DNA from 3 places in the Colwellia sp. MB02u-10 genome. Region 1 is predicted to be linked to each of the others. Evidence: predicted binding sites of a transcription regulator. Region 1 holds the regulator's gene; each other region holds the start of a gene.

The links. Region 1 encodes FNR, which switches genes on or off when oxygen is low (the NO sensors DNR and NnrR bind a similar motif). Its sites were predicted from a motif close to TTGATCTAGATCAA; they were not measured.
Region 2: the regulator FNR is predicted to act here: its motif matches at 8,917-8,930, upstream of clpB (ATP-dependent chaperone ClpB).
Region 3: the regulator FNR is predicted to act here: its motif matches at 5,119-5,132, upstream of phbB (acetoacetyl-CoA reductase).

The regions. Positions count from the first base shown of each region.
Region 1 is NZ_JACGVK010000072.1:37,284-47,931, forward strand. Features, by position in the region: gene ccoN (cytochrome-c oxidase, cbb3-type subunit I) at 580-2,001, shown strand; gene ccoO (cytochrome-c oxidase, cbb3-type subunit II) at 2,012-2,656, shown strand; gene H4J59_RS02055 (cbb3-type cytochrome c oxidase subunit 3) at 2,653-2,865, shown strand; gene ccoP (cytochrome-c oxidase, cbb3-type subunit III) at 2,858-3,841, shown strand; gene H4J59_RS02065 (FixH family protein) at 4,001-4,501, shown strand; gene H4J59_RS02070 (heavy metal translocating P-type ATPase) at 4,515-6,914, shown strand; gene ccoS (cbb3-type cytochrome oxidase assembly protein CcoS) at 6,911-7,156, shown strand; gene H4J59_RS02080 (sulfite exporter TauE/SafE family protein) at 7,160-7,822, shown strand; gene fnr (fumarate/nitrate reduction transcriptional regulator Fnr) at 7,903-8,622, shown strand; gene uspE (universal stress protein UspE) at 8,796-9,728, shown strand; gene H4J59_RS02095 (glucosaminidase domain-containing protein) at 10,326-10,648, opposite strand, start outside.
Region 2 is NZ_JACGVK010000131.1:2,879-13,526, reverse strand. Features, by position in the region: gene H4J59_RS13225 (pilus assembly protein) at 1-2,205, shown strand, start outside; gene H4J59_RS13220 (type IV pilin protein) at 2,208-2,615, shown strand; gene H4J59_RS13215 (TapY2 family type IVa secretion system protein) at 2,617-2,940, shown strand; gene H4J59_RS13210 (GspH/FimT family protein) at 3,033-3,626, opposite strand; gene H4J59_RS13205 (GspH/FimT family pseudopilin) at 3,946-4,509, opposite strand; gene nadE (ammonia-dependent NAD(+) synthetase) at 4,588-5,430, opposite strand; gene glnB (nitrogen regulatory protein P-II) at 5,642-5,980, shown strand; gene H4J59_RS13190 (outer membrane protein assembly factor BamD) at 6,148-6,912, opposite strand; gene rluD (23S rRNA pseudouridine(1911/1915/1917) synthase RluD) at 7,071-8,048, shown strand; gene pgeF (peptidoglycan editing factor PgeF) at 8,092-8,871, shown strand; gene clpB (ATP-dependent chaperone ClpB) at 9,028-10,648, shown strand, end outside.
Region 3 is NZ_JACGVK010000104.1:140,644-151,291, reverse strand. Features, by position in the region: gene phaR (polyhydroxyalkanoate synthesis repressor PhaR) at 1-382, opposite strand, end outside; gene H4J59_RS04775 (alpha/beta hydrolase) at 547-2,310, opposite strand; gene H4J59_RS04770 (polyhydroxyalkanoate depolymerase) at 2,620-3,837, shown strand; gene H4J59_RS04765 (3-hydroxybutyrate dehydrogenase) at 4,143-4,919, opposite strand; gene phbB (acetoacetyl-CoA reductase) at 5,385-6,107, shown strand; gene bktB (beta-ketothiolase BktB) at 6,447-7,631, shown strand; gene H4J59_RS04750 (sterol desaturase family protein) at 8,017-8,817, opposite strand; gene H4J59_RS04745 (CDP-alcohol phosphatidyltransferase family protein) at 8,818-9,495, opposite strand; gene H4J59_RS04740 (ATP-binding cassette domain-containing protein) at 9,507-10,169, opposite strand; gene H4J59_RS04735 (ABC transporter permease) at 10,166-10,648, opposite strand, start outside.

The DNA.
Region 1 (10,648 bases):
TGATCTTACACAAGATTAACCCCGTAATACTTAGTAATTAAAGTAAGATCAATGACAAAATAACAACATGGGCTTAACTATTATTAAAGTGCCTTGGTATTAAAGTTACTTTGGTGATTTTTTTAGTTTTCAACAGAAAATGTTCAGCCAGATACTTCCTAAATTAAACCCAGTGTCTAGTGTTAAATAGTTTAAAAAGCGTATCATGTAGTTAACTTTTCGATCTTGGCCAAACGTATCTGCCAATATTATTGAGTTACCATCATTTATCTTTAATTTAATCGTGTAAATATTAACCTTAGATTAATTAATTCTTTCCGCTAAATTAGCCCAATTTAACTGGTATCTTTTTGCTAATAAAAAAACGAGTAAAAAAATTAATCAGCACTTGCTTATTAATTTATTGAACAATATTGCAGCAACATAGTTTTTTTGTTGATTTAAATCAAGATTTACGGTTGATTTATAGCATGGGCGAAAGGTAAAATTGCAGGTAACATAGCTTCTCAGCATTTTTCATGAAAAAGTTTATTTTTTACAGAAAATTGCAAAATTTAACTTAGTAACGGAACAATAAAAATGACAACAACGCTTGAACATCCGTCATATAACTTCAATGTGGTGCGTCAATTCACCGTAATGACAGTTATTTGGGGGATCTTTGGTACGGCATTAGGTGTACTTATTGCCGCGCAATTAATTTGGCCTGCACTAAATTTTGAAACACCCTGGCTAACCTATTCTCGTCTTCGTCCACTGCATACCAATGTGGTAATTTTTGCTTTTGGCACCAGTGCACTTTTCGCTACTTCATATTATGTTGTTCAGCGCACCTGTAAATCAGTTTTGTTTGGGGGCAAGTTAGTCGCCTTTACCTTTTGGGGCTGGCAAGCTGTTATTGTGCTTGCCATTATCACTTTACCTATGGGTTACACTTCAAGTAAGGAGTATGCCGAATTAGAATGGCCAATTGACATTTTAATTGCTGTGGTGTGGATTAGTTACGCCATTGTGTTTTTTGGCACCTTAGTCAAACGTAAGACATCTCACATCTATGTTGCAAACTGGTTCTTTGGTGGTTTTATTCTCACGGTAGCCGTGTTGCACATCGGAAATAGCATGGTTATTCCGGTGTCGATGTTTAAGTCCTACTCAATATACTCTGGCGCTATCGATGCTATGATGCAGTGGTGGTATGGACACAATGCCGTAGGCTTCCTACTGACGGCTGGTTTCTTGGGTATGATGTATTACTTCGTACCAAAACAAGCTGAACGTCCAGTTTATTCTTACCGTTTGTCAATTGTTCATTTTTGGGCATTAATTTCATTGTACATTTGGGCAGGTCCTCATCACTTACATTACACTGCACTACCTGATTGGGCTCAGTCAGTAGGTATGGTGATGTCAATCGTATTATTCTTACCTTCTTGGGGTGGTATGATTAACGGCATTATGACGCTCTCTGGTGCGTGGCATAAACTTCGCTACGACCCTATTTTGCGCTTCTTAATTGTTTCATTATCCTTTTACGGTATGTCTACCTTTGAAGGCCCTATGATGGCTATTAAATCGGTGAATGCATTATCCCATTACACAGATTGGACTATAGGTCATGTACATTCAGGTGCTTTAGGTTGGGTTGCTATGGTGACAATTGGCGCTATGTACCACTTAATTCCCGTGTTATTTAATCAAGGTCGCATGTACAGCACTAGGTTGATCAACGTGCATTTCTGGTTACACACATCAGGTATCGTTTTGTACATAGTAGCTATGTGGATTTCGGGTGTCATGCAAGGGTTAATGTGGAGAGCTGTTAACACTGATGGTACGTTAACTTATAGCTTTGTTGAAAGTTTAGTTGCCTCTAAACCTTTCTACTTTATGCGTTTTGTTGGTGGTGTATTGGTTGTTGTTGGTTTCTTATTGATGGCTTATAACATGTACAAAACAGTCTATGCTAAAGACAATAGTCTTAAGCCAATTGAAATAAGTTAGGGAGCCGACAATGAAAAATAAACATGAAAAATTTGAAAAAAATGTTGGTCTGTTTGCTATTTTTACTATTCTTGCAATCAGTATCGGTGGTTTAGTTGAAATTACGCCGTTGTTCTTTCAAAAAGCCACCACAACACCAGTTGATAACCTAAGACCTTATACCGCTTTAGAGATGGAAGGTCGTGATATTTATATTCGCGAAGGTTGCAATGTTTGTCACAGCCAAATGATACGCCCTTTTCGTGCTGAAACTGAGCGTTACGGTCACTACTCTGTTGCTGGTGAAGGCGTATGGGAACATCCATTTTTATGGGGTTCTAAACGAACAGGCCCTGATTTAGCTCGTGTTGGTGGTCGTTACAGCGACGATTGGCATCTTGCGCATTTACTTGACCCTCGTTCAGTTGTGCCTGAGTCAAATATGCCTTCGTTTAAATGGTTAGCTGAAAATACGCTTGACGGCGAATTAACGGAGAAGAAATTATCAACATTTAATTTCTTGACCCGTAATCGTAGCCATAAAGACGAGCAAGGTAATGCTATTCCGCTTTACTCTGAAGCTGAACTTGCTAATGCAAAAAATTCAGTTGCAGGTAAAACAGAGATGACGGCATTAATTGCATATTTACAATCTCTAGGTCATGCACTGAAATGATAACTATAGACTACGGCACACTTAGAGGGCTAGTTGCCCTATTAATATTGGCATTATTTATTGTCATTGTGGTTTGGTCGTATTCAAAAAAACGCAAATCAGCGTTTGATGAAGCGGCAAATTCAATTTTTGAAGAAGATACTGAAACTGAAACTGAATTAAAGCACTCTGACAAAAATAACAAACAGGAGACTAATAACAATGTCTAGCTTCTGGAGTATTTGGATTACCGTTCTTACCTTGGGTACATTAGTGGGTTGTTATCTACTATTGAACTATTGCTTAAAGAACTTTGCAGACGTTGAAGAAGGTGAGCCTACGGGCCATGTCTTTGACGGTATTGAAGAATTGAACAACCCATTACCGAAATGGTGGAGTACTTTCTTCTTGTTAACCATTATCTGGGGTTTTGGCTATTTACTGCTTTATCCGGGTTTAGGTAACTTTCAAGGCCTATTAGGTTGGAAGAGCTCTAACCAAGGCATTTTAAATTTATCAGAATCAAAAGCAAGCATTGCTAATGCGAAAGCAGCGGGCATGTTAGTACAGTACGACCGAGAAGTTGCTGCTGCAGGTGAAAAATATGGGCCTATTTTTGATGCCTACGCAGAGCGTAAAATTATTGACTTAGCAACCGCTAATGATGATGAAGCAACGTCTGCACGTAAAGTTGGACAACGCTTGTATTTACAAAACTGTTCCCAGTGTCATGGTTCTGATGCAGGTGGTGCTACTGGCTTTCCTAATCTAGCTGATAAAGATTGGTTATACGGTGGCTCACCTGAAATGATCAAAGCTACTCTCATCCATGGCCGTAAGGCAAATGGCATGATAGCTTGGAGTGCAGCATTAGGCGGCGAAAAAGGTGTTAAAGAAGTTACCGCCTATGTCTTGAGTTTAAGTGGTCGTGAAGTTGACACAAAAGCAGCAGAAGCAGGTAAAGTTAAATTTGCCATGTGTGCGGCTTGTCACGGTAGCGAAGGCAAAGGTAGTGATGCAATGGGTATTGCATTAGGTGCACCTAACTTAACAGATAATATTTGGTTATATGGTGGTTCGCCGCGTGCTGTTGAAATGTCAATTGCTAATGGTCGTGCTGGTGTAATGCCGGCTTGGGATAAAATCCTAGGTGAACAAAAAATTCATGTCATTAGTGCTTATATTTATAGCTTATCGCAAGAGTAAAAATCAAAATAATCATTAAATACAAAGCCTTGGAACTGTAATGTACTGAGGCTTTTTTTATTTAAAAATATTAAAGTTCACTAGATTAGCGCTTTTTTAATAGTTACCACTTACAAATAGTCGTATAATATTCACTCTCTCAGCAAAGAAGAAACTTTCATGAAAACATCTTGGTACCGAGAACCTTGGGCATGGTTTGTATTTATATTGCCTTTTACCGTGGTAGTTGCCGGCATTGCCACGTTCATTATTGCCAATACTAATCCTGACACTTTGGTCGTTGGAGATTATTATAAAAAAGGTAAAGCGATTAACCTTGAATTGGGTAAAATTAAACAAGCGCAAAAGCTTGGGATGGACTTTGGTTTAAAACTTGTTGACGATCAGCTCATTATTCGCCCAACAGGTATAGAAAAAGAATTTCCTTTACTCAATGTCAATTTCTATCACCCAACCCTAGCGGATAGAGATTTCTCTTTAGTATTAACACCTGACGGCAACGGTAACTTTACCCACATTTTTGAAGCTGATAAAAATGTGTCCGGTAAATGGCAGGTAACCATCACTCCGTTTGAAAATCACTGGAAAATTCAAGCCGTGATCACCCTACCTCAATCCGATTTTATTGCGATATCACCGGACACAGCCCAAGCAAATTAATGAGCCAAGCTTAATGAACCTAGACTGTTTTCATTGCGGTGAGACCGTACCCAATGGCATTAATTTAACCACGAGTATTGAAAATATTAACCAACCTATGTGCTGCATAGGTTGCCAAGCGGTAGCACAAACTATTGTCGACAACAATTTAACTGACTATTACCGTTTTCGCAGTGCGCCAGCGCAAAAAGGCGAAGTATTAATACCTGAACAACTGCAACGCAATAAAATTCTTGATGATGAAAGCTTACAAAACGAGTTTGCTTATTATCATGATGGCTTTAAAGAAACTATATTAACCATTGAAGGTATAAGTTGCTCAGCATGTGCTTGGTTAATAGAAATGCAAATCAGAAAAATCGATGGCATTAATAAAATTAATGTTAACGCCACAACACAAAGAGCAACAGTCCAATGGCAAGAAAACCAAATTAAACTCAGTGAGATACTGAGTTTAATTGATAAAATTGGCTATCACGCCCTCCCCTTTAAAGCCAGTACAGCTGAAAAGGCCAATAAAAAACAAGCAAAAAACTTTATTAAACGCTTAGGTATTTCAGGCATTTTAATGATGCAAGTAATGATGATCGCGTTTGGTTTATACTTTGGTGCTTTTGCCGATATGGCTGAGTACAATGTACAGTATTTGCGCTGGGCTAGCCTTTTCTTAACCCTACCCATTGTTAGCTATGGCGCCTTCCCGTTTTATAAAAGTGCTTTTTTTGCTTTGAAAGCGCGACAACTTTCAATGGATGTACCTGTCTCTATTGCGATTAGCTTGGCTTTTCTTGCTAGCGTTTGGGCAACATTTACTCAACAAGGTGAAGTGTATTTCGAGTCAGTGTCCATGTTTACCTTCTTATTACTGATTGGTAAGTTTCTAGAATTTAGGGCCCGCAGCCGCGCTGCTGACATTTCGGCAAATTTATTAAAATTAATGCCGATGACCGCCACTAAAATTGAAAAGGGCATTGAACGTTTTATCTCAGCAGCACATTTAAAAGCGGATGATATTATTTTAATAAAACCCGGTGAAACCATACCCGCAGATTGCGAAATAATAACGGGTACTAGCCAAATCAATGAAGCCATGCTCTCTGGTGAGCAACTGCCATTGCATAAAACAACACTAGATAATCTTTATGCCGGTACTATAAATGGTGATGGTAATTTAACAGCAAAAGTTAACCACAGTAACCAAGAATCATTTTTAAGCCAATTAATTCGCTTAAGTGAGAGTGCCCAAAGCCATAAACCTAAATTGGCGCAATTGTCAGATAAAATTGCCCAATATTTTGTTGCTCTTATCCTAGTTGTTGCCATTGTTACCGCAATATATTGGTCTCAACATCAACCAGCAGAAGCGTTTTGGATCACCTTATCTGTTTTAGTGGTAACTTGTCCCTGTGCTTTGTCATTAGCAACACCTACGGCATTAACTTGTGCAACTACTCGCCTTAACCGTGAAGGGATCATGATTAAATCAGCACATGTACTAGAAACTATGCCTGAAATTGAGGTGATGGCTTTTGATAAAACTGGCACTTTAACGACGGGTGAATTTACCATTACAGAAGTCAAAACTTATGGCGCATTTGCAGATAAAAACGCTCCGGATGGGCAACAACAAGTGTTAGCTATTGCGGCGGCCTTAGAAGCACACTCTGCTCACCCCCTAGCAAAAGCCTTTAGCCCGTTTCGTGATTTTAGCCAAACAACAACTCAAGTGGTGGTTGCGCCAGGTGCCGGTATTTCTGGTGAGGTTAATAACCAGCATTACAGAATTGGTAAAAACTCATGGCTACTCAGTCATAATGACAACAGTGCGCACAGTGCGCAGTGCGTATTAATGCAAGATGATAAGTTAGTTGCTGAATTTTATTTACATGATGGCCTGCGTGAAGATGCTAAAGCATTAATTGATTTTTTACATCATGAAAACATTAAAACTGTTATGTTATCGGGTGATCACCGACAAGGCTGTAATAAATTACAAGCAAAGCTGCAACTTAATAGCGTACAAGCAGATTTAACTGCACAAGACAAAGTCAATGCTATTAAACTACAGCAAGCCTCACATGCTGTAGCTATGATAGGTGATGGCGTAAACGATACTCCAGTATTGGGCGCGGCGCATTTGTCCATTGCCATGGGCAGTGGTACTGATATTGCTAAAAGCGGTGCGGATGTGATATTACTGAACAATAAACTCAAAGGTGTGCAAACACTGCGACAGGTATCCTTAAGTACTGCGCGAATTATAAAGCAAAATTACCTTTGGGCTTTTAGTTATAATGCCATTGTATTGCCATTAGCGGTTATGGGCTATATAGCGCCATATATGGCAGTCATTGGTATGTCGGCCAGTTCAATATTAGTGGTAAGTAATTCTTTAAGGTTATTAAAAAAATGAGTGTGATATACGTATTAATTCCTATTGCTATTTTACTTACCGCTATTGGTATTTATCTCTTTTTTTGGGCGGTAAAAACTGAGCAATTTGATGATTTAGAAAAGCAAGGCATGAGCATTTTATTTGAAGATGATAATGATAAAAAAAGCATTCATCAAAGCAATAATGCTACGCCAATAAAAAAACAGATAGACAAAAAAAACACCTCACAAGAGCAAGCAGACGCACAGGTAAAAAAATAGTCTATGAGCCTTGATTTTTTCTCCGCATTTATCATCGGATTATTAGGCTCAGGCCATTGTATAGTCATGTGTGGTGGCATCAGCACCATGCTGACGACGGCGATTTCTGATACCTCTCGGCATAAAAAATACGCAATTATATTGGCCTATAACTTTGGTCGTATCGCCTCTTATAGTCTTATTGGCGCTCTCGTCGCATTCACCAGTTCAATGGCGACCAAAAATATCGGCGTACCTGTTTCACTGTTAAAAACTGTTGCGGGTGTTTTTCTTATCTTATTAGGTTTGTATTTAGGCCAGTGGTTTATGTGGTTAAGCCGCGTTGAACATTTAGGCAAGAATATTTGGCGCTACATAGCACCACAAACTAAAAAATTTATTCCCATTAAAAACGTAAAAAGTGCTTTCGCTTTAGGCGCACTCTGGGGCTGGTTACCTTGTGGCTTGGTATATTCTACACTAACTTGGGCATTGGCTAGTGCCGATCCCCTTGATGGTGCCTTAATCATGTTTTTCTTTGGACTAGGCACCTTACCTGCTTTACTTTCAGTATCACTAGGTACTATAAGTATTAAATCATTATTGAGTCATACACTATTTAGAAAGATGGCAGCCAGCTTAGTGATTTCATACGGCATCTATACTATACTAATTTCATATATATAACGTACCTGATATGGACATTATATATATATAAAATCATGGAAAAATTCATGGGTACATCATGAAAAATTTTAAAGGATATTATGAATTATAAATCATGCACTATTCATCAACATATTCACTGCCAAAACTGTAGTCTTAGTGAATTATGTTTACCCTTTTCCCTCAATGATAAAGAGTTAGAATCTTTAGACAATATTATCGACCGTAAGCTGCCGATCCATAAAGGCGAGCAAATATTTAACGATGGTCAACCCATGCATGCGCTTTACGCCATCCGTTCGGGTACATTTAAAACCTACACCATTAATAAACACGGTGAAGAACAGATTACTGGCTTTCATTTAGCGGGTGATTTACTTGGCTTTGATGCTATTGCTAATGCTGAACATCCAAGTTTCGCTAAAGCGCTAGAAACCTCAATGGTTTGTGAGATCCCTTATAATACGCTCGATAATTTATCGAACAGCATGCCAAAATTAAAAAAACAAATTTTGCGTATGATGAGTACTGAGATCCGTGAAGATCAAGAGATGCTAACATTACTTAATCGTAAAAATGCCGAGCAACGACTAGCAACATTTATCAGTACCTTAAGTATTCGTTACCATGCCCGTGGTTTATCTCCATCTGAGTTTCGTTTATCTATGACTCGCAGTGATATTGGTAACTATATTGGTTTAACGGTTGAGACCATCAGCCGTTTGCTTAACCGTTTTCATAAAAATGGTTTAATTGCCGTTGATGGTAAACTCATTACTATTCTAAGTTTCGACAAATTAAACGAATGTGCCGCACTTTAATGTAACGCTAACACCTGCTTTTCTACATTGCCTTATTAAGGTATTTCACGCTATGGTTAGCGTGAAATATTATTTATCGTCGACAGCATAATAATTTGATTTAAGACAACTATTATTGCTTCAAAGTAGACTATTGTTATAACACTAGTAGACAATTGATAAAGGAATTAGCTATGGAAAAGTATCAAAAAATACTCGCGATTGTTGACCCAACAACAGAAGAACAAAAAGCGGTAAACCGGGCGATAGAATTAGCGCGTAAAACAGGCGCTAGCATTACCGCATTTTTGACCATCTATGATTTTTCTTATGAAATGACCACCATGCTGTCAAGTGATGAGCGTGAAGCCATGCGCCAATCAGTTATTAATGATCGCACTCAATGGCTAGAGTCTTTACTCGCTGACCTTGATTTAAGCGGAATTTCTATCGATTGTCGAGTTATATGGCATAACCGTCCCTTTGAGCAAATTATTGCTCAAGTACTCGATAATGGCTATGACATTGTTATTAAAGGTACTCATCAACACGACAAATTCAAATCTGTCATATTTACTCCTACCGATTGGCATATTCTGCGTAAATGTCCTTGCCCTGTTTTACTCGTGAAAGAGCATTTATGGCCTGATAACGGTAATATTCTTGCCGCGTTAAACATTGGTAGTGAAGAGGAAGAACATAAAGCGCTTAATAACAAAATCACAGCAGAAGCTAAACAGCTAACCCAAGTCATGAAAGCTAATTTACACCTAGTTAACTCATTCCCGGGTACGCCAGTTAATATTGCCATAGAAATCCCAGAGTTTAATGCCAGTGATTATAATCGCTCGATGTTAAAACATCATCAAAAAGCGATGTTAGCACATGCAACTGCCTTTAATATTGCGCCAGAAAACACCCATATTAAAGAGGGTTTACCGGAAGATATCATTCAAAGCATAGCCGCTGAATTAGATGCGGAATTAGTCATTCTTGGTACTATTGGCCGTACCGGTTTATCGGCAGCGCTAATTGGTAATACCGCAGAGCATGTTATTGATAGGCTTAATTGTGATGTATTAGCATTAAAACCCGATGGTTACATTTCACCACTTGATGTTGATTAATAACCGCTAACATCACTCACATAAAGTTGAATTGGGTCATTAAACGCCTAGTTCAACTTTTCTTGTTTAATGACTTAAACTAGCTTATGCCTTGATATCTATTATACCAATTTCATTAATTAGGTGGTCTACTCTATACGCAGGAAAAATGGCCAAATATAAGGCATTTATTTAATAACTAGTTGTTCTAATTATTAAATAAATAACGCAGTAGTTGGTTATTTTAACCAGTAAAAATAACCAAATAATTAGTGAGATTGGTATTAGGGGTTTATAAAGAAATCTGATGCAAAATCGACCTTTTCTTCAAGCAAAAGCGCACTATGACTGAAGTTTTAACGGCCTTTAGCTAAAATATTTGACGATAATGTCCCCAAAGTAAATAATGCCAAACAGTTACCTGTGATAGCATTATAATAAGAGAATAGTTAATTTAGAGGTTATTATTTTTACTGATAAAAAACTGAGGAAACACTACTTTTTCAAAGCAATTCAAGCGCAAATTTTTAACTGGCCTAACATTTGATTTTATTTATAAATCCATTTTTATACATAAATTAGGAATAGCACATTTGGATAGCGCTTATTTATTATCGCTTATTTATTATATAGCGCGAAGTAATGTTGATTATGGCGGATCATGTCAGTTAATTCCAAAACATAATCTATGCCACGCTCAGAATAACGCATTAATCCTGTTGCAAGAATTTCTGGTGCTAGCGGCTGGTTTTGATCGCGTAATTGGCCTCTAATCGATCTAAATACCGTATAAGCACCGTTAGTATTAATATTGTGCAAATAACGTGCGATACCTAAACTAATAGAGCTATAAGCGGCGACTTCATGCTTAGCACCGGTATTACGACTACCTGGCACCATGCCGCAACCTTTCCTATAACACCAGACGCCAAAAAAGTTTA
Region 2 (10,648 bases), on a different contig from region 1:
TTTGTTGCCGCAGACGAGTTACAGTTAACTCAAGCTTTACAGGCAACATTAAGAAATTTAACGCCTTCTAACGACAGTCTAACTTCGGTTTCTGTGGCGGCCAATAACTTTGACCGTACGGAAACATTAAATTCAGTTTATTACGCCATGTTCGAACCGAAAAACGGGCCTCGTTGGCAAGGAAATTTGAAAAAATATAAAGTTGTTGATGGTGTTCAAATCGGAGTGAACAGTGTTGCTGCACTTGATGCAACATCTGGACACTTTTCAACCTTAGTAAAAAGTTATTGGTCGAATGAAGTCGATGGTAATTTGGTGGCACAAGGGGGTGTAGCTGATTGGTATCTAGATAAAAATCCTGAAACACAAAGAAGCATTTATACGGATACCGCCGGAAATAATACCCTTTTGGCAGATTTTAGTCGCGATAACTTTGAAAGTTTTTACGGTGATGCGAGCAAATTGGCAACTGCATTAGGCGTCGCTGGCTTTAAGGATGCTGATGGAAATTCTATCGAAAGTACTGCAATAAATGAAATGCTACATTGGGGGATGGGCATGGATGTTGATGATGAAGATAATGACAAAAGTATTACCGATATTCGCTCAGATGTTTTTGCCGATCCTCTACATTCAAAGCCCTTAGTGGTGAATTATGGCGATAGCATACGCATCGTTATAGGGACTAATGCAGGTGTCTTGCATATGTTTGAAGATAGCGGTGCAACGGTAAAAGAAAATTGGGCATTTATGCCGCATGAATTCCTTTCTAATATTCAAGTGTTAAGAAACAATTTTTCATCAGTTGATAAAGTGTATGGAATTGATGGTGAAATCACCTCACATATAATGGACCTTAATGGTGATGGCATCATAAATGGTAGTGACAAGGTCTGGATATTTTTTGGTTTACGCCGTGGTGGGGCATCATACTACGCAATGGATATCTCTGACCCGAGTAAACCCAAGTTAATGTGGCATATTGATCCCAGTAAAGACGGCTTTAGTGAACTAGGGCAAACATGGTCTAAGCCCAAAATAGGCTATTCGAAATTAAATGTTACTGGTACTGGGGTTAATGCTGTTGCCGCGCCAGTATTATTTTTCGGTGGTGGCTACGATACCAATAAAGACAATGATAATGTTGGTACTGCAGATAATGAAGGGCGTGCAATTTATATGGTTGATGCCGCCACGGGGGCACTAAAGTGGAGTATGGCTCCAACTGGCGGAACAACTACATATGCTGGTACTGATAGTATAGTTTCTGCCATTGCTACGCTAGATAGCGATGGTGATGGCCTAACCGATAGATTATATACGGGGGATACTGGGGGTAATGTTTGGCGCGTAGATATGCCTGGTGCTTCACCAAAAAGCGCTGAGTCTCCTTGGACTGTATTTAAATTAGCCTCTTTAGCGGGTGATATTAATAGCACAGATCTTCGATTTTTCAACGAGGCTGCGGTTGTTCGCACATTTATTAATGAAACCATTGAAACAATAGTCACTGATAAAGATGGGCAAACAACCAAGATAGCGAGCCATCAAGAGAAACCCTACGATGCTATTTTGTTAGGCAGTGGGGATAGGTCCAACCCAGTAGGTATAGATACTAATGATACTTTTTTTATGCTTAAAGATGAGCATATAAAAACACAGTCATTTTATAGTGCAGCAGTGCCGGAGTTCCCAACCACGATTTTAAAAGCAGGTCTCGCTAATTATACGGATAATCCGTTTGCAGAAACTTTAACGACTCAAGCACGGGAAACGCTTGAAATTGCAGTCAGTAACAAATCCGGCTGGTATATAGATTTGGAGCTAGACGGAGAAAAGAGTACAGCCGCCGCTATCGTTATTAACGGAGTGGTATACTTTACCACCTACTCACCACCATCTAGCAATGAACTTATAAATTGTAAACCTCCATCGGGTAGTGGTTGGTTGTATGCCGTTGATTTGGCTCTAGGTACGCAAATTTACAATTGGCAAAGCGAAGACTCAGACAATCGTGATGATAGAATAGCCTTGATCAGCGAACAGTTCTTGGGGGCACCAACATTAATTGTATTACCAGATGATGATGGTGACTCTGAAACGGTTGATGATACGGTCGGGAATATTATTGTCGGGCGAAAAATAATTCCGGTTGGCTTTTCATTACAAACCATGCGAACTTATCTTTATATTAGGGAGGAATAATAGTGAATAATGCAAAACACAGAAAGGGCTTTACATTAATCGAGTTGTTAATCGCAGTTGCTATCGTTTCGATTCTAGCGGCTATAGCGATTCCGTCATATACTGACTTTGTTGCGCGCTCAAACCGCACAGAAGCTCAGCGAGAATTATTAAGAATAGCAAATATGCAAGAGCAATTTTATGTTGATACAAGAGCGTATACAGCTGATATGAAAGCGTTAGGACTAGATGATGACCCCTTTGTTACTGAAAATGCTTACTATAGTATTGATGCAACACTTGCAAACGGAAGTTTTGTGTTAACGGCAACAGCACTTGAACCGCAAAAATCAAATGACAGCAACTGTCAGGTGTTATCTGTTAGCAACACCGGACAAAAATTACCGGCCGATGTCTGTTGGGAGCAATAAAATGAAAAATATAATATTTGTGGTTACTTTACTACTATTGACTAATGCAAGTTTCAATGTGGCTGCAGCTAATATAGTGGTAAAAAAGTACAAGGTTGACGTTAAATGCCATATCGAATTGGTTGGTGGTAAGCAGTTGATTTACTTTGCTAGCGTGAAAGAAAGTCAGGTCAATAAACTTGTTGATACCCTAGCTAATCGCAAAGTCCCAACGCCTTTTTCTAAAGAGAGGCAGCAAGTGTATCAGGCATTTGAGTGTGTGTTGTTAAAGGCTAAGTTTAACTCTGTCAAAGCGAATCAGCTATTTGACGCGCAACCTCGTTAATAGTCTGTTCGCCTAAATAATCTTGCTCAGTGAAAAGTGAAAGTGAAAGTGATTTTATTTTATAACTGTGCCCAATAATTGTTGGGCATATATTAACTACAAGAAACTTCGGTACCATTTCTATTTTCATCTTTACCGTCATTGTCTGTATCCGCAGTTGTGTATACCCGACCTGACAGAGATATTTCTACGCCACGCGATAAATTACTATTACCTTTAGGGCAATAACTGAAGTTGCTATTACCCCCAGCAACTAACCGGCCCGTTGGCGCAAAAATAATAAGACCTTGACTGAATGTTAACGTGTCACCGCTAGCAATTTTTCCTTTAACTTTAACCAACTCTTCATTTACGCTGTCATAAGTCTTATTGTTGACTAAGGTACTTTCATTATTGATAAAGACACTTAATTCATTTTGCCAGTTGTCGCTGCAAGTGGTACCGTTTAACGGGCAAAGGGTGACATTTTTACCACTATTGATAGCACTGTTTCTTGCTGTTAATACCAAGCGATGCATTTCACTTATTTCATTATCAACTCTTAATTTTACTATAAACTGACCTAAACTGGGTCCAGCAATGGCTGTTAATATTCCAATAATAGCAATGCCAATAAGTAACTCAACAATAGTAAAGCCTTTGATTAATTTTTTATTTTGAGATTTTTTAATAGATAACTTAGACACAAGGACCACTTTAGTGAAGATTAATGTTTTACTTATAACATTGTTGCTTAAGCTCAGCTAGGAAAGTTTGTTTAAATCATCGGTGCTAATGACAGCCTTGATATCAGGGATATTCACTTTTTCTTCACCCACTTGTTAAAGCGAGTGCTTTACTGTTCTGTTATTTTAGCTAATCGCTATGTCGTAAATTCTGTTTGTTGTTAACTTGATAAGGCATACACAAGGATTAAATACAACTGAGCGGGTGTTAAAATAATGCATACTAAACCCATCATAATATAATAATAAACATTAAAAAAAGCTTACAAAAAAAAGTGAATTAAAAACATTTTATTTTAACCCCTGTGCGCCTGACATTCTTGCCGTTAGTTTTATTGGCTGCGCTAACATAGGCTCTACCTGAATTTCTTACAACAATACCTCGGTTTTTATCATTATGGTATTCAGGGCAATAACTAAAAGTAGCGTTCTGTCCCCAGCCTAATAAATGCCCTGTTGGAGCATAGGTTAAGCCGATACGTGTTTTGCCATATTGTAGTTTATCTCCAGCTTTTATTGCGCCTTTTTGAGCGATAAGTTGTTCATCCAGTGCTGGTTCATATACTTTATTATTGTTAATGTCAGTAAATACACTCAGCTCTTGGTGCCATAAGTTTTTACATTTTCCTTGGCTATTTAACGGGCATAAAGTCACGCTAGTGTTATTACTTAAGGCGCTATTTCGAGTTATTAAAATGAGACGATGCAGGGTAGATATTTCATTGTCTACGCGGGTGTAAACAATGAAATTATTTAGGCTAGGAACACCAATGGAAAACAAACTGAGCATTATAGCTAGCCCAACCATAGTTTCGATAATCGTAAATCCATTATACTTTGACACTACAACCATTCCTTAGTTGAATAAACTTTTCAGTGCTAGGTATAGTCAAAAATATTGTAATTTACCAAACTAAATTAATTAACCTTCATATATTGTTGGAATTTCTGAGCGCTTATGTTGCGTTTTCATATAGATAGAAATTATTTTTTTTTCGATTAATTTATCTGTGTTCTTACCTTCTAAAAAATCATCTAATTGGTCGTAACTCATGCCTAATGCATCTTCATCTTTTTTACTAGGTGTTAATTCTTCTAAATCAGCAGTTGGGACTTTCTCGATTAACTGAGCCGGAGCACCTAAACTGCTGGCAAGTTGCCTAACTTGTCGTTTAGATAAGCCAAATAAAGGTGCTAAATCGCAAGCCCCGTCACCCCATTTTGTAAAAAAACCGGTAATATTTTCTGCTGAGTGATCTGTGCCTAGTACCAAAGCGCCTAATATGCCAGCAATATGATATTGCATGACCATGCGAGTGCGGGCTTTGACATTACCTTTGGAAAAATCTACTTGTGCAGCATTGGCGGTTAAAAGATCAGCTGCTTGTAATGCACGTATGGTTTCAGTATGTATACCCTCTGTGCCTGCAAAGATATTAGTGGTTAGACTATGACTAGGCTTTATAAACTCAAGTGCAAGTTGAGCGTCATCTTCATCTGCTTGTATATCAAAGGGAAGTCTAATAGCAATAAACTTATATGCCGGTTGATTTTCAGCGTTTTCGTTATTCAAAGCGTCAACAGCGAGTTGAGCTAAACGCCCGCAAGTAGAGGAATCAACGCCACCACTTATACCTAAAACAAGAGATTTAAGCCCCGATTGTATTAATTTCTTTTTGATAAAATTAACTCGACGTTCAATTTCAAACGCAGCATCAATTTCAGGTAATACTTTCATTTCATTGATTATTGCCTGGGCGCTCATGATATTTCCTTCTAGAGTATGTGGCATGTTACTTTTAAGCTGACTTATTGCAGCAGGTACATCTAGTGTAACAAAGTCTATCTTCAATTAGAATTTTTGCACTATAGGTATAAGTTAATTCTGTGTACAATTACTTGATATTCAGTTGCGATGTAGATAATAATAATTATCAGTAAAATGCTGACGCGTAAATCAACCTATAGGCTGTAAAATGAAAAAGATAGAAGCAATAATTAAACCATTTAAAATGGATGATGTACGTGAAGCGCTAGGCGAAATTGGTGTGACGGGAATGACAGTATCAGAAGTTAAAGGCTTTGGACGTCAAAAAGGGCATACAGAGCTTTATCGTGGCGCAGAATATATGGTGGATTTTTTGCCAAAAGTAAAATTGGAAATAGTCGTGAAGAAAGAAAATGTTGAACGCTGTGTAAACACCATTTTAGAAACAGCACAAACAGGAAAAATTGGTGACGGTAAAATTTTTATAACAGATGTTGAAAGGGTGATACGAATTCGTACGGGAGAAGAAGACGAAGAAGCTATCTAGCGTAACCTGTTAAAAAAATACCAGCACTAAGCTGGTATTTTATGTTCAGGTTTTTCTCTCAAATACCCTGTCTTTCGAGGGATTAGTATATTCCTATACGCTCGATGAACGGTATGTCGTGCTCATATCGATGTGAAAGAACGACGATATTCATAAAAACCAAAGTGTTACTTAGCAACTCGTGGGTTGTTAGGATAATTTGCCGCTAAAACTTGTTTGGCATTAATTTGTAAATCATTCAAGCCTAATTTCCCATAACAGGCAATCATAATTTCTAATGCTTCTTCCGTTTCTGGGCTAGGAGAAAAATATTCAACAATATATTTTCCTCGGTTAGCAGAAGAAACATAGGCTTCACGTTTTAAGTAATAGCGCGCAACCGATAACTCATATTTTGCTAGGCGTGATTTAATGGCAATCATACGTTGGCGAGAGTCTGCAGCATATTTACTGTTAGGATACTTCTCTAATACTATTTTTAAATCATTGAATGCAGCGTGCGCCGCCGTAGGATCACGGTCTGAACGGTCTATTCCTGCTAAACTTTGGAATAAATTTTCTTGGGTAGCAACATTGATTAAGGCACGCATATAATAGACATAGTCTAAGTTTGAATGCGCAGGGTTTAATCGTAAAAATCTATCGGTAAGTGCTAATCCCTGTGCTGCATCACCGCTTTTGTAATAAGCATAAATTAAATCTAATTGTACTTGATGAGAGATTGGCCCATAAGGATATCGAGAATCTATCGCAGATAAAATTTGGATCGCCTTTTGATATAAGCCATTATCAAGCGATGATCTAGCATCAGAGAATAATGCTTGAGCTGACTTATCTGGCACCTTCTGAATATCTCTTTCACTTGTTCCTGAACAGCCTGTTAATGCTAACACTAGCGCAAGGCACATTATTTTTATTGTCACTTTTTCCATAGACTTCAATATCACTACTTTGTTTTAGTTAAAATAAATATCTTCCTCACTATAATTATAATTACTTAATGTAATTGCTTTAGCAAAGAGGTAAAATAAACAATAGCATTCTAACCTAGCAATCCTGCCTTGCACAGTGCTAATTAATAGAGAGTTTGATGGCTGAGATAATTCAACACCGGGATACGGTTCCCGAATCATGCTTAGGTAAACGTTTCGACCAGACTTTGGCGGTAATGTTCCCTGATTATTCACGTTCACGGTTAAAAGAATGGATTTTAGCCGGTCATATTACGGTTGACGGCCTAGTTGTCGATAGACCACGAGAAAAAATGTTTGGTGGTGAAGAAGTAGCCATTGATACGAAAGTTGAGAGCGAAGTACGCTTTCAAGCACAAGATCTACCTTTAAACATAGTCTACGAAGACGATGATATTTTGGTCATCAACAAGCCTGCCGGCTTTGTAGTACATCCTGGCGCAGGTAACCCCGATGGCACGGTTTTAAATGCCTTACTACATCACTGCCCGCAGTTAGATGTTGTGCCTCGTGCTGGTATTGTTCATCGTTTAGATAAAGATACTACGGGATTAATGGTGGTGGCAAAAACGATTGCTGCTCAAACTAACCTAGTTGAATCACTACAAGCGCGTGAAATTACCCGTGAATATGAGGCTATTGCCAGTGGTATTATGACCGCAGGTGGTTTGGTTGATCAGCCTATTGGTCGTCACGCGACAAAACGTACTCATATGGCGGTTACTTTTTCAGGTCGCCCTTCGGTAACGCATTATCGTGTGATGGAAAAGTTTAGGTTACATACCCGTTTACGTTTACGTTTAGAAACGGGTCGAACCCATCAGATTCGTGTTCATATGGCTCATATTACTCATGCACTGGCGGGTGATCCCGTTTATGGCGGCCGTCCGCGTCCTCCAAAAAATGCCTCTGAAGAGTTACGCGAAATGTTACAACAATTTAAGCGCCAAGCCTTACACGCGGCAATGTTATCTTTATATCATCCAATAACAGGTGTGCAAATGACATGGCATGCTGATGTACCTGAAGATATGGTAGCGTTAGCTGATATGTTGCGTAAAGATACCAAAATTCATCTTATCGATAGTGATTACTAACTCATCTAGTAACTTACAATGCATTAAATGGCCAACAGAACGTGTGTTGGCCTTTGCTACTACTCGCTTAATCCCCAGCAAAGATCAATTATCTAAACATTCAGCGCATTTATTATCAAATAGTACTAACACAGAAAAATTTCAAGCAGAGTTTGATGCTTTTAATCTAGGCGATCATGTGGGTGATTGTCCTCGTACTGTGGCCGGTAATAGAAGCTCGTTACTTGATTACCTGCCAGCCATGACAAAAATTCAATGGTTAGAGCAGGTTCACGGTAATAATGTCGTTGTTGTTGAAAAACATCAAAATACGCCTATTGTCGCTGATGCGGCAATAACACATAGTCAGCACATCGCTTTAGCCATAATGACCGCCGATTGTTTACCTATTTTGTTATCAAACAAAGATGGTAGCGAAATTGCTGCCATTCATGCAGGTTGGCGACCACTAGCAGCAAATATAATCGAACGAACCATTAGAAAAATGCATAGTGCTGCCGATGAGATTTTTGTATGGATGGGCGCTTGTATTGGTCCTCAAGCTTTTGAAGTTGGGCAAGAGGTGAAGCAGGCGTTCTGTCAAATGTCAGTAAAATTCGAACCTGCTTTTGAAGCTGTGGCACTTTTAAATGATGGCAGAGCAGAGGTAAAGTTTCTGGCCAATTTGCAGTTAATCGCCGAGTTACAACTCTTGGCATTAGGGGTTGCCAACATCACTAAAGTTGCAGACTGTACTTATAAGCATAGCGGTAAGTACTATTCTTATCGCAGAGACGGAAAAACTGGGCGTATGGCTAGCGTTATATGTATAGATACACTCTAGTAAAAATTATCCCTTATAATAATATTATTATTTAAAAGTGTTCTTTTGACTTAGGTTAAAGGTTTAACGATAATTTTCTTGAAAACCCTCCTTAGTGTCCTTATATCATAGGTAACTAAACTGTAAGCCAAGTAACATGGTATTAGGAGAACATGAATGCGTTTAGAAAAATTTACCCAGACTTTTCAAGTAGCAATATCTGATGCACAATCCATCGCATTAGGTAAAGATCATCAATTTATTGAGCCAATACATTTAATGCTTGCGCTATTAAATCAAAGCACCAGCAGTATTATTCCCTTATTAAAAAGTGCCGGTATCAATGTGCGAACGTTAAGAGCGCAAGTTGAAGGGGCTCTCGAAGAATTAGCACATGTGTCTGGCACAGGCGGTGAAGTGCAGTTATCGTCTGCAATGGGTAATATTTTAAATCTTTGTGATAAATTTGCCCAAAAGCATGGCGACAAATTTATCTCCTCAGAAATATTTATGCTAGCTGCGTTACAAGATAAAGGTACGTTAGGTCAAATCCTTAAAGGTTTAGGGGCGAGTGAACAACGTATACAAGACGCGATAGTTCATATTCGTGGTGGTAAAAATGTTGATGATGCTAACGCCGAAGAAGTGCGTCAAGCATTGGATAAATACACCATTGATTTAACCGAACTAGCAGAGCAAGGAAAGTTAGATCCAGTTATTGGTCGCGATGATGAAATCAGGCGTACCATTCAGGTATTACAGCGCCGCACTAAAAATAACCCGGTATTAATTGGTCAGCCAGGCGTTGGTAAAACTGCGATTGTTGAAGGCCTAGCTCAACGCATTGTCGATCATGAAGTACCAGAAGGTATTCGAAATAAACGCGTATTGTCACTTGATATGGGCGCACTCGTTGCCGGCGCTAAATATCGTGGAGAATTTGAAGAACGTCTTAAAGCGGTACTCAGTGAATTAAGCCAGTTAGAAGGGCAAGTCATCTTATTTATTGATGAACTACACACTATGGTTGGCGCTGGTAAAGGTGACGGTGCTATGGACGCCGGTAATATGTTAAAGCCAGCGTTAGCACGCGGTGATCTGCATTGTGTTGGCGCTACTACATTAGATGAATATCGCCAATATATTGAAAAAGATGCCGCACTGGAACGACGTTTTCAGAAAATTATAGTAGATGAACCCAGTGTTGAAGATACCATTGCTATATTACGTGGTCTTAAAGAGCGCTACGAACTCCATCATAATGTTGAAATAACAGATCCCGCTATTGTTGCCGCAGCAACCTTATCTCATCGCTATGTTAGCGACCGTCAATTACCCGATAAAGCTATCGATCTTATTGATGAAGCGGCTTCTAGTATTCGTATGCAAATGGATTCTAAGCCAGAGAATTTAGACCGATTAGAAAGGCGTTTAATCCAGTTGAAATTGGAACAACGGGCTTTATCAAAAGATTCTGATCCGGCCTCTAAAAAACGCTTGGACCTAATTTCTGATGAAATCGCCACTTGCCAAGTCAGTTATGACGAATTAGATGAAGTATGGAAAACCGAAAAAGCCGCACTACATGGCACACAAGCGATTAAAACTGATTTAGAGCACGCTCGTATTGAACTTGAAGCGGCTCGTCGCGTTGGCGATCTTAATACCATGGCCGAGTTACAATATAGTCGCATCCCTGATATTGAAAAACAGCTCGATCTTGCTAGCCAAGCAGAAATGCAAGAAATGACCTTGCTACGAAACAAAGTGACTGACGTAGAAATAGCTGACGTGTTAA
Region 3 (10,648 bases), on a different contig from region 1:
AGTTTTTATTAATGTCATTGCTCAGTTTTAAAATATCATCCTGATGTTCAATAAAAGCAGCAAGACTTTGTTCAAGAAATTGTTGTAAATAATCTTGATTATCATTGCCATAAAAACATATTAAGCGCTTCAATAAGGTATTGGTTAACAGCGATTGTCGCTCACTTGTTTCTTCTTCACTTATAATTTGAACTAAAATACTACGAGTTTTATCTTCACTTGTTTTCGAGTCAACTATTTTAAACTCTTGATTCGATATAACTAATTCTCTAATATAATCCAAATTTACATAATGACTCTTTGTAGTGTCATACAGACGACGGTTTGGATATCTTTTAATTGTGATCAAGGGTAATAATCTCAGTCGGTTATTAATTTTCACTTACGATAAGTTACTAAAAATTTACTGCAAGTAATATTGGTGTTCAGTATAACAGATATACTCTCTAGAAAAAAAGCGACCTTTCTGGTCGCTTTTTAGTTTAACTTTCAGCTTAGCTATCAGGTTAGCAAGATAACGCAGAAAAGAGGGGGGTTATCACGAGACTAATTACGCTTTTTAACGTAACTGCCTGGTGCCGCTTCTATACTTACATGTTTTTTAGAGCCTTGTTTACGTGCGGTTACTTGCTGACCTGATTGAGGAGCAACCCAATTTTCCCAATCTGTCCACCAAGACCCTTCTTTTTTGGTCGAACCTTCAAACCAATGCTCTGCAGAGTCAGAAAGTTCGTCATTAACCCAATGTGGATATTTGCCATGATCGACAGAGTTAACCACACCGGCTAAGTGACCAGAGCCAGCTAAAACAAACCTTGTAGGTCCAGAAAGCACTTTAGCTCCTTTGTATGATGCTTGCCACAAAACAATGTGATCGGCAATGGTGGCTAAGAAATAACTGGGTGTTTTAATTTTACTGAGTTCAATAGCAACACCCTCAATTTCAACGGCACCATCTTTTATCAAGTTATTTTCTTGATAGGTATGCTTGATATAAAAATCAAAGGTTTCTGCTGGTAAATTTGAAGAGTCGCTGTTCCAGTATAAAAGATCGAACGGCGCAGGGTCTTTGCCCTTTAGGTAGTTATTGACAAAATATGACCAAAATAGGCTGTTTTCACGTAACATGCTAAACGCTAAACCAAGCACGCGGCCATCTAAGATGCCTTTCTCTTTAATATTTTTTTTCAAGAAAGGTAATACTTCCTCAGACAGATAAACACCTATTTCACCCGGTTCTTCAAAATCTAATAATGTGGTTAAAAAGGTTAACGAGTTTATTCGAGTATCACCTTTTGCCAATAAGTATGACTGGGTTGTTGCTAATAATGTGCCGCCAATGCAATAACCAACCACATTGATTTTGCTTGATTTTGTGACTTCTTCAATCACATCGAGTGCGGCAATTGGCCCTTCTTTCATATAGTCATTAAAGCCTTTATGAGAAAGTTTTGCGTCTGGATTTACCCATGAAATGATAAATACCGTATGCCCCTGACTTACTGCCCATTTTATCAGTGATTTTTTCTCGTCCATGTCTAAGACATAATACTTATTAACACAAGGTGGAATAAACAATAGTGGGACTTCATTAACTTTTTTAGTGCTGGCTTTGTACTGAATCAATTGAATTAAGTCATTTTGGTAAATGACATCACCAGGGGTATAGGCTAAGTTTTCACCTAAAGTAAACGCATCAGGGTCTGTTTGGGTGATCTTAAGTGCATCGGCAGGACTTTGTTGTAAGTCTTGGATAAAGTTTTGTAACCCCTTGATTAGGTTTTCGCCTTTAGACTCTAAAATGTCTCGACAAACTTCTGGATTGGTTAATGCATTATTGGTTGGAGAAACAGAATTGATATATTGTCGAGTATAAAATTTAACTTGCTCTTCGGCTTTGGCATCCTCGAAATGTAAACTGTTAACCATTTCTTGCATCATGTTAGAATTTAATAGATAAGACTGTTTTAAATAGTTATAAACAGGGTTTTCAGACCATTCGCTGTCTTTAAACCTTCGATCATTATGCTGCTCTGACACCACAGGCTCAACTTTTGTACCCATTAATGCTTTAGTCGCACTCTGCCAAAGCTCAGCTTGCTGATTCATAAAAGACATTTGTTTATTAAATAACATGGCAGTATCAACTTTTACCCCTTTAGATAAAAGTTGAGATAATTTTTCTGAATCCATCATTGAATTTAAACTTTTTTTATCAGGATCATGTAAAACTTGTTTGACCAGACTATTAAATACCTCTGTGTATTGCCCTAAAAAATCAATTACTTCCTTCTGTTGACTTGATTCCATAATATATCCCTTTAAATTATATGATTACAATTTATCTGCGGTTAAAAAACACAAAGTAAAAGTATTTTTAACAAATTATCAACAAACAAGTTACAAACAATATTAATAAGATACAAACATATTTGCTTATTATTTATGTTAACCGTGTCTTCAAACGTAAATTTAAGCTACATAATGCGTGTTTATAATGAGTGAACACTTAAGATATATTTATTTTTGACGCGGTGCAGCAAAATATTATTGACCAATACAGATTTGCTATGTACACTCATTTTATATATAAATGCTGCACCGCAGGATAAACAACATATGATGTATCAAACTTACGATTTATATACTCGCTCAGCCGAAATGATGAATGGTTTTATCGCCTTGAGTCAGCAATTCATAACTCACCCGTTTAACCCTTATGCAAAGACCTTGTTAGGAAAAAGCATTAGTGCGGGACTTGATAGTGCCTATCACTACACTAAAATTTATGACAAACAAGCTTATGATGTTAAAACAACTTTAATTGATGGCAAATCTATTGGTGTTACCGAACAAGTCATTCTAAAAAAACCTTTTTGTAATTTAATTCATTTCGCACAAGATACCAATGTTAAGCAACCCAAACTATTTTTAGTGGCGCCGCTTTCAGGTCATCATGGCACTTTATTAAAAGCTACAATAGAGCGTTTAGTTGCAGACCATGATGTTTACATTACTGATTGGCTAGATGCTAAACATGTGCCTTTATCTGAAGGAAGTTTTGGTTTTGATGATTACGTAAGTTACTTAATTGATTTTATGCATGAGATCGGTGAAAACACTCACGTATTAGCCGTTTGTCAACCTACGGTTCAGGCGTTAATAGCAACAGCGGTAATGGCTAAAGCGAAAGATCCTTGCAGCCCTAAATCACTTACATTGATGGCGGGTCCTATTGATACTAGTATTAATCCTAACGAGCTTAATAGATATGCTAATAGTAAAGATTTAAGTTGGTTTGAAAATAACGTGATTATGACCGTGCCTAATCGCTTTCCAGGTGCTGGAAGAAAAGTATATCCTGGCTTTATCCAATTAGCTTCTTTTCTGTTGATGAACATAGAAAGCCATATAAATAAACATACTGATTATCTTAGCCATGTTTTTCATGGCAAAGAAGAAAAGAGAGCAAGTCACCGTGATTTTTATGATGAATACCTAGCGGTATTAGATCTTAATGGTGAGTTCTATTTAGAAACGATTGACCGAGTTTTTATTAATCAAGACCTAGCCAATGGTAAAATGACTTACCGAGGTGAACTAGTTGATTTATCGGCAATAACTCATACTCCTTTGCATACCATTGAAGGGCGAGACGATGATATTTGTTCTTTAGGTCAAACTGAAGCAGCACAATCTTTATGTGCCAATATTTCAGCGAAAGATAAACTGCATGAAATTTTTGATGGTGTAGGTCATTTTGGCACCTTCAGTGGCTCAGGTTTTCGCAATAGAATCGCGCCTAGTATCACAAAATTTATTAAAAAATATAACTAACTGTTATCATAAAAATAGTTTACTGATTAACTCAAAAGTAGGTTTGATCAAACCTACTTTCTCATCACTTGTACGTCCGTAGCCATTAAGTTGTATTTTTGAGCGCTTGAGCTAGTCTAATTCAAGGTGCTGTAATGTAAAAAGAGTTATTCTGTTACAAGTCAGCCCAAGCATAAAATGATAGGGTGCAAATACAGCTTCGATGGGCTTAAAATTACTATGCTTGACTCAAATCAGGTTAATTAATACCAAAAATCTGTATTTTTTATGGTAACGGATATGAGTAATGGATATAGGTAACCCGACTATCTTGCTACCCAACCACCATCTAATACCATAGTTTGTCCAGTCATATTTTTAGCTAGATCACTGGCTAAATAAGTCACTGAAGCACATATTTCTTCTATATCAATAAAAGCTTTTTTTGGCATGGGGGCCAACATAATATTGTTAACAACTTCTTCTTCACTAATGCCATGTTCTTTTGCTGTATCAGCAATTTGTTTCTCAACGAGTGGCGTTTTTACATAGGCAGGGCAAATGGTATTAATCGTAATATCTTGCTCGCCAGTTTCTAACGCAATCACTTTAGAAAAACCAATAATGCCGTGCTTGGCAGCAACATAGGCACTTTTGTATGGCGATGCTACTAAACCATGTAAAGAGCCAATATTAATAATGCGACCAAAATTATTAGCTCTCATCAAAGGTAATATTGCTTTGGTCATCATTGCGGGTCCGACTAATAATACATTAGTAATTAATTGCCATTTATCAGCTGGGAAATCTTCTAATTTAGCAACATATTGAATACCTGCATTATTGACTAAAACATCGATACGGTTATTAAATTCATTTGCATGAGCAATAACATTATCAATATCAGTTTGAACCGTCACATCAAGCTTAAACGCTAAGGCATCTCCTCCTGACTGGTTAATAGCTTGAGCAACTTCTTGTGCCACAACTAAATTAATATCGCTAATAAGGACTTTATAACCTTGCTTAGCTAAATTTTTTGCTATTCCTAAGCCAATACCACTGACAGAACCCGTTACCAAAGCTGTTTTCTTTTGAGTCATGTTTTACTTCCCTTTATTTATTGCGTCAAATAACAACAGAATATAATGATACGCTCATAATGTTAACAAAACTATTTCATTTTTGAGTGATAATTAAACTAATGGTGTTTTTATACAGCAACATTCACAAAACGTTAATGTGTAGACATTATAGTAAATAACACCCATTTTTTTAGCGTAATTAATAACCAGTAGAAAGTTGTTTTAGAACAATAAAGAACCACTAAAAATTTGTTTTAAACACAAACACTGACTAGAGTTATTTAACAAGCTAGTAACATAATAGAAAGTGAAAGCGGTAAAATATATAGCATTAAAAAATTAACATCGATTTTTTTCAAACGTTAGTATGCTAGTTGTACGATAGGTGTTGGTATATTGCTCACGTTGAAAGTGGAAGTAGTGTTAATAAACGGATTATAAATCTCTATAGAATCATTATAAAATACAACAAGGAGTACAAATATGGGACGCATTGCATTAGTAACAGGTGGAACACGTGGGATAGGCGAGTCTATTAGCATAATGCTAAAAGAGCATGGTTACACTGTTATCGCGAATTATGCTGGCAATGATCAAGCAGCTCAAGAGTTCACCGAGCGAACAGGTATTAAGTCGTTTAAATTTGACGTCAGCGATTTTGAAAGTGTAAGTAAAAGTATTCATGATATAGAATCTGAAATCGGGTCAATCGATATTCTTGTAAATAATGCCGGTATTACTAGGGATGGTACCATGCACCGAATGGATTTTGAGCAATGGAATAAAGTTATTCAAACCAATTTATCTTCTTGTTTTAATACTTCTCGCGCTGTTATTGAGGGTATGAGAGCGCGCTCATTCGGGCGCATTGTTAATATAGGATCGGTTAATGGCCAGGCAGGTCAATATGGTCAAGTGAACTATGCAGCCGCTAAATCTGGTATCCATGGTTTTACCAAAGCATTGGCACAAGAAGGCGCTGCAAAAGGCATTACCGTCAATGCGATTGCCCCAGGTTATGTTGAAACGGATATGGTGCGAGCAGTTCCTGCTGATGTTTTAGACAAAATTGTTAGAACAATACCGGTAGGGCGATTAGGTCAACCAGAAGATATCGCACGTTCTGTATTATTTTTAGTGGCCGATGAAGCAGGTTTTGTTACTGGCTCGACCTTATCCATTAATGGTGGTCAGCACATGTACTAATTATATACCTGCTTAACTTTAAGATGCAGATTTCAGTATGTTGACAAGGGTGCAGCCGTTATCTTTATATCGTAACTTGATCTGACTTGCTAGCTTAACGCTAAAACTGCATTTTGAAGTGGAAAAGATATAGAAAATATCATGTTATAACTTTTATATTATTAAAGTAGATGAACAATTATCTACTTTTTATTTTGCATGTATAGCACTTTTTTCTAACTCTTTAGACTTTCTTTATTTACTTATATTTTGTTATTTGCAAAAAATTATTCGAGTTTTACATTGAGTGCTGAAATCAACATACATATGAATCCGTTAAATTAGCGAGGAAAAATTATTATGAATGTAAATAGTGTTGTAGTGTTAAGTGCCGTGCGTTCTGCTGTTGGTACTTTTGCGGGTGGTTTAAAAGACATAGAGCCGGCTGAGTTGGCAGGACAAGTATTAGCCGAAAGTATCAAAAAATCAGGAGTAGACGCGGAGCAATATGAATCAGTGATAGTGGGTAATACTATACCAACTGAATCCCGCTTTCCCTATGTTGCGCGAGTAGCCTCTATTCAAGCGGGCATGTCTTTAAACTCTACTGCAATGGCGCTTAATCGCTTATGCAGTTCTGGCTTGCAAGCAGTGGTGAGTTCGGCCCAAGGTATTATGTTAGGTGATCATCAGCTAGCGATTGGCGGTGGTGTTGAAAATATGTCACGTGGGGGATATTTGTCACCGGCTATGCGTGCCGGTGCTCGTATGGGCGACAGTGCCATGATTGATATGATGGTGTCGACATTAACTGACCCATTTGGCGTTGGTCACATGGGTATTACTGCTGAAAACCTAGCGACTAAATGGCATTTAAGCCGTGAAGCACAAGATGCTTACGCTGCAGAGTCACACACTCGTGCCGCTAAAGCCGTAGAGGCGGGTTATTTTAAAAGCCAGATTGTGCCAATAGAGCTTAAGAGTCGCCGCGGCAGCACTTTCTTTGAAACGGATGAACATATAAAAGCAGGCACAACGGCAGAGTTATTAGCCGGAATGCGTCCAGCATTTAAAAAAGACGGTAGCGTAACCGCAGGTAACGCCTCCGGTATAAACGATGCTGCATCTTTCTTAACGCTAGCGAGTGAAAACTATGCAAGCCATAATAATTTATCGCCAATTGCACGTATGGTTTCTTATGCGGTTGCGGGTGTTCCTAACGATGTTATGGGCGAAGGTCCTATTCCAGCCTCTAAAGCGGCATTGGCTAAAGCCGGCTTGTCTATTACTGATATGGATGTTATTGAATCCAACGAAGCCTTTGCAGCACAAGCGTTAACCGTTGCTAAAGGACTTGATTTAGACCCACTAAAAACTAATCCCAATGGTGGCGCAATTGCTTTAGGTCACCCTATTGGTGCTTCAGGAGCAGTCATTGCCACTAAAGCTATTCACGAGCTACATCGTGTAGGTGGCAAGTATGCACTTGTTACTATGTGCATTGGTGGCGGACAAGGTATTGCCGTTATATTTGAACGTTTATAAATCTAAACTGATCGTTTAATCGTACTAATAGGGCAACATTGTGTTGCCCTATTTTTATTTAAGGCACTTATTATAAAGCGCTTATTGTATAGCGTGACGGTTTAGATAACCGTAGTTAATTTCCAGCAACATCAGTTTTTTTGTTCGCTTGAAACAAGAATGAATGCAATGGAAAAATTACCAAACACGCGTTGAAGCACAGCAATACATATTGAGTTACATATTGCATTAGATATTGAATTAGATAGTAATGTTTTATAGCAGTTGCCGCTTTCATCATTTTGGTTACAAAAGCCCAAACGATGATGAAAGCGAAATAATGAAATTGAAAAAAGTCGCTTAACTAGCTTGTCTAAATTTAGTTGAGCCGATTACCTTGTTGAGTTTATTTAGGTTTATTTACCTTATTAAAAGGCATTTTTAATAAGGTAAATAAACTGGCATTTTTTTTATTGGCGGGAAAACTTTTAAGACCTATCGCTAAATCCTCATCACTTCTTTGTGCCTGTGACTTATAACTAGCAAATATTCTATCCCACCAACTAACACTAAACCCATAATTGCTATTAGTTTCTTCTACTACTTGGCTGTGATGAATACGGTGTAATTCTTGCGTAATAAGTATGGTTCGTAATGGTCGCTCTAACCAAGGGGGTAATCGAATATTGGCATGATTGAATAGCGAAAAGCCATTGAGCGCTACTTCAAAAATAATCACCGCAAGTGCAGGTACGCCAAGTACAATAACCGCTAAGCCTTTAAGTAATATACTTAACACTATTTCAATGGGATGAAAGCGCAAGCCCGTACTGGCATCGGTATGACTGTCGGCATGATGAACTTTATGAACACGCCACAGTATAGGCACAAGATGAAAAAGTCGATGTTGCCAATAAATCATTAAATCTAATAATAATAAACTCAAAGCGATACTCAGCCAATTTGGCAAGTTAATGACATTGAATAGGCCAATACCTTGTGCTGAACTATACAAAGCAATACCGGTAACACCAATAGGTACTAATAGCCTAGCAACGACTGACGATAAAATTAACAAAGAAAAGTTACCTAACCAACGATCACCTTTAGTCAGTTTGCTTTTACGTGCAGGAAAGCAGCTTTCTAGCACTAACATAGTGATAAAAATGGCAAAGAAAATACTTAATCGTAAACTGGTATCTGACATTTATTGCCCCTCGGTTAACTTATCTTTATCATTATTTTTCGCCGTCTTAGTTGGCTTTTTTAAGCTGTGTTCTTTTAATGTATGATAGCCGCCATAAACCCGTGTAACAATTGTTATTGCCGCTAATGAAGCAAAGCCATAGGCAAGTTCAGCAAAATATTGTGGCCATAAACAAAATGTGACAAAAATAAGAATGGTCTCGGTGCCTTCGGTTAAGCCATTTAAATAATAAAAACTTTTGTAAGCAAATTGTGGTTTGTCCAAGTTGAGTTTTTCGGCTGGAATAGCAAAAGCTAAAAAGCTCGATCCAGTACCCATAAATACCGCTAACAATACTGCGGCGGCTAAAGCATTTTGCTCGGGGTTAGCCAATGCAAAACCTAAGGGTATCGCGGCATAAAATAAAAAGTCGAGGCAAATATCTAAAAAGCCACCTGCGCTGGTGCTGTTGTTTTGGTGCCGTGCTAGTGCACCATCTAAACCATCAAATAGCCGGTTTAGTACAATGGCGGCTAAAGCTAAATTCCATAAGTTTAAGGCTAAAAAAGGCACGGCTAACAAACCTATTATAAAACCGACTAGGGTGAGTTGATCTGCGGTTACTTGGCGTTTATCTAACAAACTAACCACAGGCTGTAACAAAGGCTTTATCAAAGGCGTAATATATTTATCTAGCATAAGTCTGTTTCTTAAATGTCTTGTTGTGGTGTTTTCAAGTGCAACACTTTGCCATTAGCCGCTATGGCGTCTGACTCATCATGTGTCACCATAATAACAGGTAATTGGTGTTGTCTAATTTGTTCAAAGACTAACTGTCGAGTCTCTTGGCGTAACTGACTATCTAATTTACTAAATGGCTCATCCAATAATATGGCTTTAGGTTGACTCAATAATACCCGTAACAAGGCCACACGTGCTTGCTGTCCGCCAGATAAACTCTCAGGTTGGCGATTTTCTAAACCAGCTAAACCCACATCAGACAGTGCCTGACTAATTTTTATTGCGCGTGTTTTGTTATCGCCTTTAGGCATCGCAAAAGCAATATTACCGGCAACAGATAAATGCGAAAATAACAAAGCGTCTTGAAACAATAATCCGATATTACGCTGATAACTGGCGACTTTGGTAATATTTTCACCGTTGAGATAAAGCTGACCATCAGCTTGAAATTCTTTGGGCAACATACCGGTTAGCCAATTTAATAACGTTGATTTTCCACTGCCTGAAGGTCCCATTATGGTCAGTACGTCACCACCTTTTATCGTTTCGTTAAGTGCTAGTAAAGGTGTTTGCTGGCGCATTATGGTTAAGTTTTTTATCTGTAAACTGTTGTTCTCAAAAGAACTGCTCATCGGTTAACCTTAGTGATATAACTTACTGTTTTGTTATTGTGCTTTACTTGAGCCTTTTGTCTGTTTTTTCGCATCGATATTAGCCAAATTAGCGAAAAAGCGATGGCGGGTAAAAGCATCTGTATTAGCGCATAAACCGCACTTGTGCGGCGACTCGCGCCGTTGGCTAAGCTTACCGCTTCGGTGGTCACGGTATTAAGCCGTCCACCACCGACTAATAATGTTGGTAAATATTGGCTAAAACTAATGGCAAGTCCTAATGCACTGGCCATCATTATAGGCATTAATAATTGTGGCAAACTCAGCTGTAAAAATATTTTAATCGGCGATGCACCTAAGCTTGCCGCCACTTGTGCATAACGCGAGTCAAGCAGGCGATAACTGGTGGCTAAAGATAAAAATACATAAGGTAAAACAAACAGTAAATGTGCCAAGGCAACATTGATAAAGGTTGCTTTACTATGAACCGCTTCTTGTAG